3 regions of the Pseudomonas sp. NPDC079086 genome follow, and region 1 is predicted to be linked to each of the others. Evidence: predicted binding sites of a transcription regulator. Region 1 holds the regulator's gene; each other region holds the start of a gene.
The links. Region 1 encodes sigma-54, which starts transcription at its own class of promoters, with help from an activator protein. Its sites were predicted from a motif close to ANTGGCATNNANNTTGCTNT; they were not measured.

Region 1 (4,156 bases):
TTACCTCTGTCGGCAAGCCGGCCTACTACGAACAACTGCCATCTGCCGACAAGCAGGTCGTCAAAGCCTACGGCCTGACCATCCAATACTTCATGGCCAATGATCGCGTTGTATTGATCGACCAAGCCAAGGTGATTCAAGAAGGCAACACCTTCGAAGGCGAGAAGATCGTCTATGACACCCAGCGCCAGATCGTCAACGCCGGCCGAGCCACAGGCACCAACGTCACTGCGCCACGTCCGCGCATCGACATGGTGATCCAGCCGAAGAACAAACCAGCCGACCAGCAGGCGCAGTAATAATGGCCACATTGAAAGCCCAACACTTGGCCAAAAGCTACAAAGGCCGTCAGGTCGTGCGCGACGTCAGCCTGAGCATCGACAGCGGGCAGATCGTCGGACTGCTCGGCCCCAACGGTGCCGGCAAGACCACCTGTTTCTACATGATCGTTGGCTTGGTGCAGGCTGATCAGGGCCGCGTGATGATCGACGACCTCGACGTCAGCCATCAGCCCATGCATGGCCGCGCTCGTGCCGGCATCGGTTACCTACCACAGGAAGCCTCGATCTTCCGCAAGCTCAGCGTGGCCGACAACATCATGGCCATCCTGGAAACCCGCAAGGACCTCGACGGCGCCGCACGCCGCAAGGAACTTGAAGGCCTGCTGCAGGAGTTTCATATCAGCCATATCCGCGACAACCTCGGCATGAGTTTGTCTGGTGGTGAGCGCCGCCGCGTGGAAATTGCCCGCGCTCTGGCGACCAACCCCAAGTTCATCCTGCTCGACGAACCCTTCGCCGGTGTTGACCCGATTTCCGTGGGCGATATCAAGCAGATCATCCATCACCTCAAGGCCAAGGGTATCGGTGTATTGATCACCGACCACAACGTCCGCGAAACCCTGGATATCTGCGAAACGGCCTATATCGTCAGCGATGGCCAGCTGATCGCCGAAGGTGATGCCGAAGCAATTCTGGCCAACCAGACAGTGAAAGAAGTTTACCTGGGGCATGAGTTCAGGCTGTAACCACAGCTTTTCTCAAGCCGACTGCAGCCAAGGCTAGGCAAAACCCTTAAAGTCAGGCATATAATTTGCTTCCTAGTGGCGCTTTTTGAAAACGCCCTGTAGTGGATTGCGCACAGACGCCGGTAAATAAGGTCTGCAATGAAACCATCGCTAGTCCTGAGAATGGGCCAGCAGCTGACGATGACACCGCAGCTGCAACAGGCCATCCGCCTGCTCCAACTGTCTACCCTGGATCTGCAACAAGAGATCCAGGAGGCCTTGGAGTCCAACCCGATGCTCGAACGCCAGGAAGATGGCGATGATTTCGACAATTCGGACCCCATGGCCGATGGCGCAGAAAGTGCCAGCCCCAGCGAACAGCCCGAAGCGCCCTATCAGGAAACCAACTATCAGGAAGCCACGCAGACCGTGGACAACCTGGAGGAAGGCGATTGGGGCGAGCGCATTCCCAATGAGCTGCCCGTCGATACCGCCTGGGAAGACATCTACCAGACCAGCGCCAGCAGCCTGCCCAGTAGCACCAACGATGATGACGAGTGGGATTTCACCACCCGCACCTCAAGCGGCGAGAGCCTGCAAAGTCATCTGCTCTGGCAGCTCAATCTGGCCCCGATGTCGGACAAGGACCGCCTGATCGGCGTCACCCTGATCGATTGCATCAACCAGCAGGGCTATCTAGAAGAAACGCTGGAAGAAGTGGTCGAGGCCTTCGACCCGGAACTGGACATCGAACTCGACGAAGTCGAAGCCGTACTCCACCGCATTCAGCAGTTCGAACCCACCGGCATCGCCGCACGCAACCTGGGCGAATGCCTGCTTCTGCAACTGCGTCAGCTGCCGGCGAAAACTCCGTGGCTGAGCGAAGCCCAGCGCCTGGCCAGCGACTACCTCGACCTGCTCGGTAGCCGCGATTACAGCCAGCTGATGCGCCGCATGAAGCTCAAGGAGGACGAGTTGCGTCAGGTTATCGACCTGATCCAGAGCCTCAACCCGCGCCCCGGCTCGCAAATTGAATCCAGCGAGCCGGAATACGTGGTGCCCGACGTGATCGTGCGCAAACACAACGAGCGCTGGCTGGTAGAGCTGAACCAAGAAGCGATGCCGCGCCTGCGGGTCAACGCGCAATACGCCGGCTTTGTGAAGCGCGCTGATTCCAGCGCCGACAACACCTTTATGCGTAACCAGCTGCAGGAAGCGCGCTGGTTTATCAAAAGCCTGCAGAGCCGCAACGAAACCCTGATGAAGGTTGCCACGCAGATCGTCGAGCACCAGCGCGGCTTCCTTGATTACGGCGACGAGGCGATGAAGCCTTTGGTGCTGCACGATATTGCCGAAGCTGTAGGTATGCATGAGTCGACCATCTCGCGGGTAACCACGCAGAAATTCATGCACACGCCACGTGGTATTTACGAGCTGAAATACTTCTTCTCCAGCCACGTCAGCACCTCCGAGGGCGGCGAATGCTCGTCCACCGCGATCCGCGCCATCATCAAAAAACTGGTCGCGGCGGAAAATGCGAAAAAGCCGTTGAGTGACAGCAAGATCGCTGGTTTACTGGAAGCACAGGGCATTCAAGTCGCTCGCCGCACGGTCGCCAAGTACCGTGAATCCCTCGGAATAGCGCCTTCCAGTGAGCGCAAACGATTGATCTAAGGCGGCACGAAGAAGGAAGACGATCACTCGATACACAACACGTCCGGCCTCGCCTTTTCGCAAAAGCAGCCATACTGCCAGCAAGCAATCAGCGACCGTGCCAGGCTCGTTTTGTAGAGTCTTCCACGCCACAGTGTTCCGGCGGCAGGCCTCTCGCCTGCCTCTTACACACGGCAACAAGGAGAAAGCGGTATGCAAGTCAACATCAGTGGACACCAGCTGGATGTGACCGACGCCCTACGCGACTACATCGCCGAAAAACTCGGCCGATTGGAGCGCCACTTCGACAAGATTACCAACGTGCAAGTCACCATGGAGGTCGAGAAGCTCAAACAGAAAATCGAAGCGACCCTGCACATTGCCGGCGGCGAAGTTGTCGCCAATGCCGAGCATGAAGACATGTACGCAGCCATCGATCTACTGACTGATAAACTCGACCGACAACTCATCAAACACAAGGAAAAACAGCTCGAACGTCAACAGGGCGCTATGGCCCGCTGACATCGTCTATCTCCTATGATCCGACTTGAAACTATCCTGACCCCCGGCCGTTCCCTGGTGAACGTGCCGGGCGGCAGCAAAAAACGTGTTCTCGAACAGATTGCCAACCTGGTGGCGCGCGAGCTGCCTGACCTGGACGGCCAAGACATCTTCGAAAGCCTGATTGCCCGCGAAAAACTCGGCTCGACCGGTTTCGGTAATGGCATTGCCATTCCGCACTGTCGCCTGCCCGGTTGTACAGCGCCGATCAGCGCCTTGCTGCGCCTGGACTCTGCCGTAGACTTCGACGCCATCGACGGCGCCCCAGTGGACCTGCTGTTTGTCCTGCTGGTGCCCGAAGCGGCCACCGACGCTCACCTGGAACTGCTCCGGCAAATCGCCAGCATGCTCGATCGCAGCGATGTGCGTGCCAGCCTGCGTCAAGCCGAAAGCAGTGAAGCCCTGTATCAGGTGGTCGTGGACGTACAAAGCCAACTCAACCGAGCCTGAGCATGCGCCTGATCATCGTTAGCGGTCGCTCCGGCTCCGGGAAGAGCACCGCCCTCGATGTGCTTGAGGACAACGGCTTCTACTGCATCGACAACCTGCCCGCCGGGCTGCTGCCTGAACTGGCCGAGCGCGCCCTGCTGCACACCGAGCTGCTGCATCCGCAGGTCGCGGTGTCGATTGATGCACGCAACCTGCCGAGCCACCTCAAGCGCTTTCCCGAGCTGCTAGAGGAAGTACGCGCACGGCATATCAAGTGCGATGTGATCTACCTGGATGCCGACGAAGAAACCCTGCTCAAGCGCTTCTCGGAAACCCGCAGACGCCATCCGCTGACCAACGAAAACCGTTCGCTGGCTGAAGCCATCGCCGATGAAAGCCTGCTGCTCGGGCCGATTATTGACCTGGCCGACCTGAAGATCGACACCACGCACCTCAATCTTTATCAGCTGCGCGATAGCCTCAAGCTGCGCCTGCTCAATCAGCCCG
Region 2 (4,156 bases), on a different contig from region 1:
CCCGAGAATGGCCATGTCGAACTGGCTCTCTTCATACTCGATGCGCAGCTTTTTCGCCTTGGTGGTCGGGTTGACCGAAATCACCCCGCAGTATTCCGGCATGTGCTTGGCGAACTCGGCGGTGCCAATGCGCGTAGCGGTGTCGATGATGTCTTGCTTGTGGCTGGCCAGCAGCGGACGCAGCACCAGCATATCGGTGGCCGAGTCGATTACTGCGAGGTTTGGCAGGGTCTGACTGGAAACCTGACTGATCGCCTCACCGGTGACCAGCGCATCAATTTGCAATCGTTCAGCCATGCGCGTGGAGGCGCGCAGCATCATGCGCTTGAGGATGACCCCCATCTGGCTGTTGTCGACTTTGCCGAGAATCTCGCCCAGCACTTCCTCGAACGGCACGCTGATAAACAGCACGCGCTGCGAGCTGCCGAATTTCTGCCAGAGGTAATGCGCCACTTCCATCACGCCCAACTCGTGGGCGCGGCCGCCTAGATTAAAGAAGCAGAAGTGGGTGACTAGGCCGCGGCGCATCATTTGGTATGCGGCGACGGTGGAATCGAAACCGCCACTCATCAGCACCAGGGTTTGTTCCAGCGAGCCCAGCGGGTAACCGCCTAGGCCTTCGTGCTGATGGTGAATAACGAACAGGCGCTGATCGCGGATTTCCATGCGCACGACAACGTCCGGATCTTTCAGCGAGATGCCGGCCGCGCCGCATTGCTGGCGCAATTGGCTGCCGACATAGCGCTCAACATCCATGGAGCTGAACGCATGCTTGCCGGCGCGCTTGCAGCGTACCGCGAAGATCTTGCCCGGCAGCTGATCGGCGAAGTGCAACTTGCACTTTTCCAGCACATCGTCGAAGTCGCCCAGTGGGTATTCATCGACTTGCAGGAAATGCGTAATACCTGGCGTGCAGCTCAGGCGCTCGACCATCGCCTGCAGGGTTTTCGGCTCACTGATCTGGGTTTCGACTTCCAGGTTGTCCCACACACCGCTGACCTGCAGCTGTGGATCGAACTCACGCAAAACCGAACGAATGTTCTTCGCCAGCTGCCGGATAAAGTGCTTACGCACCGGCCGACTTTTAATGGTGATTTCCGGGAAGACTTTAACGATCAGTTTCATGAAAACAGTGGGTGCCGAGGCCGCGAAAAAACAGGGGCGCGGATTATAGCGGAAATTGCTCACGCTTTGATCAAAAATCCTCAACCACACAAATCGCGCACCACAAAAGTGCGCATGACAAATACGACGACCCATAACGGTGCAAATATTTATCAAGCAGCGCCGCGCAGCCCCCGCCAGCCCTGAGTTTCAGGGCTTACACCCATTCCTGTGCACTGGCATGCAATTTGCTCCCTTGTGAGGCAGGATGCCCTGGCGGAGTATGCCGCCGGCCGTAACATACTATTGAGGGCTCAGCATTCGAGCCTTATCCACCTGGAGGACAGCATGTCGAAGTCGATTCAACTTATTAAAGAACACGACGTGAAGTGGGTTGACCTGCGCTTCACCGACACCAAGGGCAAACAGCACCACGTGACCATGCCGGCACGCGATGCGCTGGACGACGAGTTCTTCGAAGTCGGCAAAATGTTCGACGGCTCCTCCATCCACGGCTGGAAAGGCATCGAAGCCTCCGACATGATCCTGCTGCCGGTTGACGAAACCGCTGTCCTGGATCCGTTCACCGAAGAGCCGACCCTGATCATCGTCTGCGACATCATCGAGCCAAGCACCATGCAAGGCTATGATCGTGACCCGCGCTCGATCGCCAAGCGCGCTGAAGAATTCCTGAAAACCACCGGTATCGGCGACACCGTATTCGTTGGTCCAGAGCCTGAGTTCTTCATCTTCGACGAAGTGAAGTTCAAGTCCGACATCTCCGGCTCGATGTTCAAGATCTTCTCCGAGCAGGCGTCCTGGAACACCGACGCTGACATCGAAGGCGGCAACAAAGGCCATCGCCCAGCCGTCAAAGGTGGCTACTTCCCAGTTCCGCCGTGCGACCACGACCACGAAATCCGTACTGCCATGTGTAATGCCATGGAAGAAATGGGTCTGGTCATCGAAGTTCACCACCACGAAGTGGCGACTGCCGGCCAGAACGAAATCGGCGTGAAGTTCAACACCCTGGTGGCCAAGGCTGACGAAGTTCAGACCCTGAAGTACTGCGTACACAACGTGGCTGATGCCTACGGCAAAACCGCGACCTTTATGCCGAAGCCGCTGTACGGCGACAACGGTTCGGGTATGCACGTACACATGTCCATCTCCAAAGATGGCAAGAACACCTTCGCTGGCGAAGGCTATGCCGGCCTGTCCGACACCGCCCTGTACTTCATCGGCGGCATCATCAAGCACGGTAAAGCCCTGAACGGCTTCACCAACCCGTCGACCAACTCCTACAAGCGTCTGGTCCCAGGTTTCGAAGCGCCAGTAATGCTGGCCTACTCGGCGCGTAACCGCTCGGCCTCGATCCGTATTCCATACGTTTCCAGCCCGAAAGCCCGCCGTATCGAAGCACGCTTCCCGGATCCGGCTGCCAACCCATACCTGGCCTTCGCTGCTCTGCTGATGGCCGGTATCGACGGTATCCAGAACAAGATTCACCCTGGCGATGCTGCTGATAAAAACCTGTATGACCTGCCACCAGAAGAAGGCAAGTTGATCCCACAGGTTTGTGGCAGCCTGAAAGAAGCCCTGGAAGAGCTGGATAAAGGCCGTGCGTTCCTGACCAAAGGCGGCGTGTTCTCCGACGACTTCATCGACGCTTACCTTGAGCTGAAGAGCGAAGAAGAAATCAAAGTCCGCACCTTCGTACACCCGCTGGAATACGACCTGTACTACAGCGTCTAATCCTGCACGCAATACAAGAGGCCACCTTCGGGTGGCCTTTTTGCGCTTGGAGGCACACCCGCAACACCTTTTAACCTGATGATTTCTGCGCTGGTACACGCCCAGCCATCAACGCGCTTGCCAGAGCGCGCGAGCAGTGCAAGGCTAAGAGCACATCACTAGGGAGAGTCAGGCATGCGCCCTCTGCTCATCTGCCTGTTACTGAGCCTGGCATTGCCGGCCAGTGCACAGATCTACAAATACACCGACGCCAATGGCAACACGGTATTCACCGACCAGCCGCCGGAAGGCCAGCCGACGCAGAATGTCGAGCTGCCGAAAACCAATAGCGTGTCGATGCCAGTACCCAGTGTGCCCGCCACAACCAACCCCGACCCAGCCGACAGCGCCGCGCCTTACAGCATGCTGCAGCTGACCGGCATCCCCGACGATGAAGCCATGCGCGCCAACAACGGCACCTTCAGCGTTGGCGTGGACATCCAGCCGCGCCTGGCCAGCAACCATCGCCTGCGCCTGCTTTTGGATGGCAAGCCCTACGGCCAACCGAGCAACGTGCCGCGCCTGCAAGTGAGCAATGCCGACCGTGGCGAACACAGCCTGGCTGTGGAAGTACTCAGCGGCGAGAAATCGATCCAGCAGAGCGCCACCAGCGTGTTTACCGTGCAGCGGGTCAATACCAGCAGCCCAGCCCTGCGCCCACCACCTCCGCCACCAAAGCCCAAACCAAAGCCAGCTCCCTAACTATGCGCAATCTGCTGTTCTGCGGCCTGATGCTGCTCGCTCTACCTGCCTTCGCGCAGGTCTACACCTATATAGATGCCGAAGGGAATCGCGTCTTCACCGATAAACCCCGCTCAGGTGATGCCGAGCGCGTCGAGCTGGCACCCAGCAATTCGATGCCGACCATCCAGACGCAGACCGCACCCACAGTTGAAGCGCCAGAACCCAGCCAGCGCTACAGCCTGCTGCGTATTCTGGTGCCACAGCCCGATGCGACCATCCGCGACAGCGCCGGCAACCTGATTGTCAGCATCAACAGCGAACCGAAACTCTTCCCCCAGCACAGCTATCGCCTGCTGCTGGACGGCGTACAGGTGGGTGAAGCAGGCAGCAGCCCGGTGTTCCCGCTGGAGAACATCGACCGCGGCACGCACCAGCTAGCGGTGGAGATCATCGACCTACAGGGCCGCATCATCGAGCGCACGCCCACTCAACCGTTCCATATGCTGCGCATCTCCCTGGCGCAGAAACGCATGGTCAACCCCTGCAAGAAGGCCGATTACGGCGTTCGCCCGGA
Region 3 (4,156 bases), on a different contig from region 1:
AGGGCGACAGCGGTAATCAGGTATTTGCTAAGCGTCATGTTGGCCATCCTCAGAACGGCCACATTGGGCTAAGAAAGAAACGACTCATCCAACCCGGTTGACTGGCATCGGCAAACGCACCAGTACCCGAGTAGGTGATGCGCGCATCGGCAATCCGGGTTGAGGACACAGTGTTGTCGGTGGCGATGTCATCAGAGCGCACCAGGCCAGCAATCCGTACCAGTTCATCGCCGGTATTCAGAGTCATCCACTTTTCCCCGCGCACCAGCAAAATGCCGTTGGGCATGACTTCGGCAACCGAAACGGTAATCGAGCCGGTCAGACTGTTGCTCTGCCCGGCAGCACCAGAGCCATCCGCTGAGCGGGTGGCATCGAAGCTGGCATCCAGGCCCAGGGTGTCATTGGTCAAGCCCAGAGCGCTAAGGCCAGCCAGGGGATTTTTCGGGGCCGCAGTCATACCGAACAGGTTAGGCACGCCAAGGCTGGCAGAGCTGTCTTTGCTGATTTTGCTGTTGTTGTTCTTGCTGGCCTGAGTGCGCTCATTCAGGGTGATGGTGATAATGTCGCCCACGCGATATGCCTTGCGGTCACCGAACAGACCATTCTCGAAACCGGCCTGATAAATCGAGCCGTTGTTCTGCGCTGCTGGCAACGGGGTGCGCGGCATCACCGGAGCGTAATAGGGATCATCCGACTTAGGTGCGGGAGCCATGCAGCCGCTCAAAGCCAGAGGGCCAAGCAGTGCACTAATGATTATCAGCCGGTTCATATCTACTACCTCATGCGTGCCTGGGGTGGCGTGCAACGTAAGCCACCAGTGCCAGTTCAAGCGATTCCTTGCTGTATCCAAAGCCTGGTCAGACGCTACGCGACTAGCCGGCCCTACCTATCAAAGATTCTGTGAAATAAAGCCGAGCATCTGGTCAGCGGTGGAAATGACCTTGGAGTTCATTTCGTAAGCACGCTGAGTAGTGATCATGTTCACCAGCTCCTCGACCACGCTCACGTTGGAGTTTTCCAGGGTGTTCTGCAGCGTGGTGCCCAGGCCGTTCAAACCAGGAGTGCCTACCTGCGGCGCGCCGCTGGAGGCGGTCTCCAGAAACAGATTGTTACCGATCGCTTCCAGACCCGCCGGGTTGATAAAGTCGGCGGTCTGCAGGTTGCCAACAATCTGTGGCTGCGGGTTGCCGGCAGTAGTCACCGACACTGTGCCGTCTTCGCCCACGGTAAAGGTGCGAACTTCGTTGGGCAGTACGATGGCGGGCTCCAAGGCATAACCGTTGGAAGTCACCACCTGGCCATCGGAGTTGAGGTGAAAGCTACCGTCGCGGCTATAGGACACCGTGCCATCGGGCAGCAGCACCTGGAAGAAACCACGGCCATTGATTGCCATATCCAGCGGCTGCTCGGTGGTTTGCAGGCTACCGGCAGTGAAGATCTTCTGCGTACCCACCACCCGCACACCGGTACCCAGTTGCAAACCGGAAGGCAATTGACTGTCCTGACTGGACTGGCCGCCAGGCTGACGACGAATCTGATACAGCAAGTCCTCGAACTCGGCGCGATCACGCTTGAAGCCCGTGGTCGAAACGTTGGCCAAGTTGTTGGAAATGGTGGTCAGGTTCATATCCTGAGCGGTAAGACCCGTCTTACTGACCCACAGTGCCGGAAGCATATCGATTCTCCTCGGGCGTCGTTTTAACGACGCCGCGTGCTGATAATTAGGTCATCTGCAAGACGCGCGCCATGGCCGCCGAATTGTCTTCGGCGGTGCGCATCATCTTCACTTGCAGTTCGAATTGGCGGGACAGCGAGAGGATCGCGGTCATCTCTTCCACGGCGTTGACGTTGCTCGACTCGAGGAAGCCCGAGGTGATCTCCATATTGGCATCAGCCAGGACCGGGCCTTGGCCCTTGAAGCGGATCAATCCATCGGTGCCCTTCTCCATCTGCTTGGGATCAGGATTGACCAGCTTTAAACGATCCACCTCGGCCAGTACGTTCGGCGCCTCGCCCAAGGCACGGATACTGATGGTGCCATCCTTGCCAATTTCGATTTTCTGCTCTGGCGGCACCGCAATCGGCCCGGCGTTGCCCATCACCGGCAAGCCATTGCCGGTACGCAGCACGCCCAAGGAGTCAACATTCAAACTGGCGGTGCGCACGTAGGCTTCACTGCCATCAGGTGCCTGCACAGCCAACCAGCCCTTGCCGCCAACGGCCACATCCAGATCGCGACCGGTTTCCTGCAGGGAGCCTGGGGTGAAGTCAGTACCCGGGCGCTCGCTCATGGCATAGACCCGCGACGGATAACTGTCACCGAAGATCGGCATGGAGCGTGCCTGCTCAAAATCGCGACGGAAACCATTGGTGGTGATGTTTGCCAGGTTGTTGGCATGGGCACGCTGGGCCAGTGTGTTCTGGTGGGCCCCAGTCATGGAAACGTACAGCATCTTGTCCATGGTTATTCTCCGAGTGGGCTTGCCGCCCCGCTGCTCTATACAAGCTACAAAGCAATGGCTGTGCCAGTACTCAAAAAACAACAATAAGCATTTGATAAATATGAATTTAAAAAAACAAAAAGGCTCCAAATGGAGCCTTCTAAATACCAGCGCGGCGTACTTTTGCCGCCCGCGACAGGCACTTGCCTGCCGCAGGCAACACTTATCAACGCAGGTTGATAATGGTCTGAGTTACCGCACTTTCGGTTTCAATGGTCTTGGCGTTGGCCTGGTAGTTGCGCTGCGCCACGATCAGGTTGACCAACTGATCCGACAGCTCGACGTTAGAGTCTTCCAGGGCACCAGACTGCAGCGCACCCAGGGTACCGCTGCGCGGCGTACCGACCACCGGCTCACCAGACTCGAAGGACTGCACCCAGGCGGTCTTACCCACAGGCGTCAAGCCCTGGACGTTGGCGAAGTTAGCCAGAATCACTTGCCCCTGAACCTTGGATTGACCATTGGTGTAGCGGGCAAAGATTACCCCGGTGTCATCAATTTCCAACCCCGCCAATTGGCCAGTGGTGTAACCATCCTGACTGACCCGATTAACCGCAAAGTTACTGGCAAACTGCGTTGAAGGACGCACATCAATAGCCACACCTGCGGGGCTGGCAGTAGCGCCGTTACTACTCCATACAGGAGGGATAGCATTATCCGGCGCGGCCGGCACCCAGGTGGTCAGGTTGATAACACCATTGGCATCTACAGCAAAACCGGTCGGCGTTGAGGCGATCAACGCAGGAATATCCAACTGCCCGGCAGTAGTGAACTGTAGATCCACAGAGGAAGGCGTGGTCAGCGTCGGGTCATCCGGGTTGCGCCCGTCGATTAGCACATTCATCTGCCAGGTATTGGGCCCAGTCTTGAGGAAATACTGGGTGAATACGTGGGAGTTGCCCTGGGTGTCGTAAATATTGGTCGAAGTCGACGAGTTATAGGTCGTGGGATCCGACGGATTGAACGGCACGGTAGTCGGCACGCTATTAGTCGAGTTGAGGTTGAATACCTGCTCAAGACTCTCAGTTGCCCGAGGCTCTTGACTGGCCGTCTCGATACGTAAATCGTTAACGATGCCATTCTGTAAATTACCACTGGCATCCACCGCATAGCCCTGCAGGCGATAACCAAAGTTATTCACCATAAAGCCGTCACGGTCGGTGCCGAAGTAACCGGCACGGGTGTAGCTCACTTCACCATTGTTGCTGGTCTGAAAAAAGCCGTTGCCGTTGATCGCCAGGTCCAGGGCGTTCTGCGTGTAATTGATATTGCCCTGATTAAATAGCTGCGACACATCACCGAGCAGCACACCACTGCCCTGCGGATTCGAACCAGAGCCCAACACAGACGCCGCATAAACATCGGCAAACTCGGCGCGCGACTGCTTGAAACCGGCAGTACCGGCGTTGGCGATGTTGTTACCGGTCACGTTAAGGTCACTGGTCGCGGCACGTAGGCCGCTAAGACCGATATTAAAACCCATGGAAGACTCCTTTGCCGGACAGCCGGCGGCTAAAACCTGTTAGTTACTGACCGATCACCTGGACTTGCGACATTGGCACGCTGCCGAGTCCCGCCAGGTTCAACATCAACTCTTTGCCGCCCAAGGTCACACTGTCGACGTTGGCCGGCAGCATGGTGTAAAGCCCCTTGGT

Region 2: glnA (glutamate--ammonia ligase) is a predicted target of sigma-54. The motif match lies at 1,340-1,359, and genes of this name have one in related genera.
Region 3: ACIGEK_RS16625 (flagellar basal body rod protein FlgF) is a predicted target of sigma-54. The motif match lies at 2,511-2,530, and genes of this name have one in related genera.

Annotation. Positions count from the first base shown of each region.
Region 1 is NZ_JBITTY010000004.1:173,756-177,911, reverse strand. It holds gene lptA (lipopolysaccharide transport periplasmic protein LptA) at 1-299, shown strand, start outside; gene lptB (LPS export ABC transporter ATP-binding protein) at 302-1,027, shown strand; gene ACIGEK_RS18855 (RNA polymerase factor sigma-54) at 1,166-2,680, shown strand; gene hpf (ribosome hibernation-promoting factor, HPF/YfiA family) at 2,873-3,181, shown strand; gene ptsN (PTS IIA-like nitrogen regulatory protein PtsN) at 3,197-3,670, shown strand; gene rapZ (RNase adapter RapZ) at 3,673-4,156, shown strand, end outside.
Region 2 is NZ_JBITTY010000001.1:259,401-263,556, forward strand. It holds gene thiI (tRNA uracil 4-sulfurtransferase ThiI) at 1-1,125, opposite strand, end outside; gene glnA (glutamate--ammonia ligase) at 1,453-2,859, shown strand; gene ACIGEK_RS01180 (DUF4124 domain-containing protein) at 3,034-3,600, shown strand; gene ACIGEK_RS01185 (DUF4124 domain-containing protein) at 3,603-4,156, shown strand, end outside.
Region 3 is NZ_JBITTY010000003.1:408,155-412,310, forward strand. It holds gene ACIGEK_RS16610 (flagellar basal body P-ring protein FlgI) at 1-38, opposite strand, end outside; gene flgH (flagellar basal body L-ring protein FlgH) at 50-769, opposite strand; gene flgG (flagellar basal-body rod protein FlgG) at 890-1,675, opposite strand; gene ACIGEK_RS16625 (flagellar basal body rod protein FlgF) at 1,722-2,462, opposite strand; gene flgE (flagellar hook protein FlgE) at 2,668-3,984, opposite strand; gene flgD (flagellar hook assembly protein FlgD) at 4,028-4,156, opposite strand, start outside.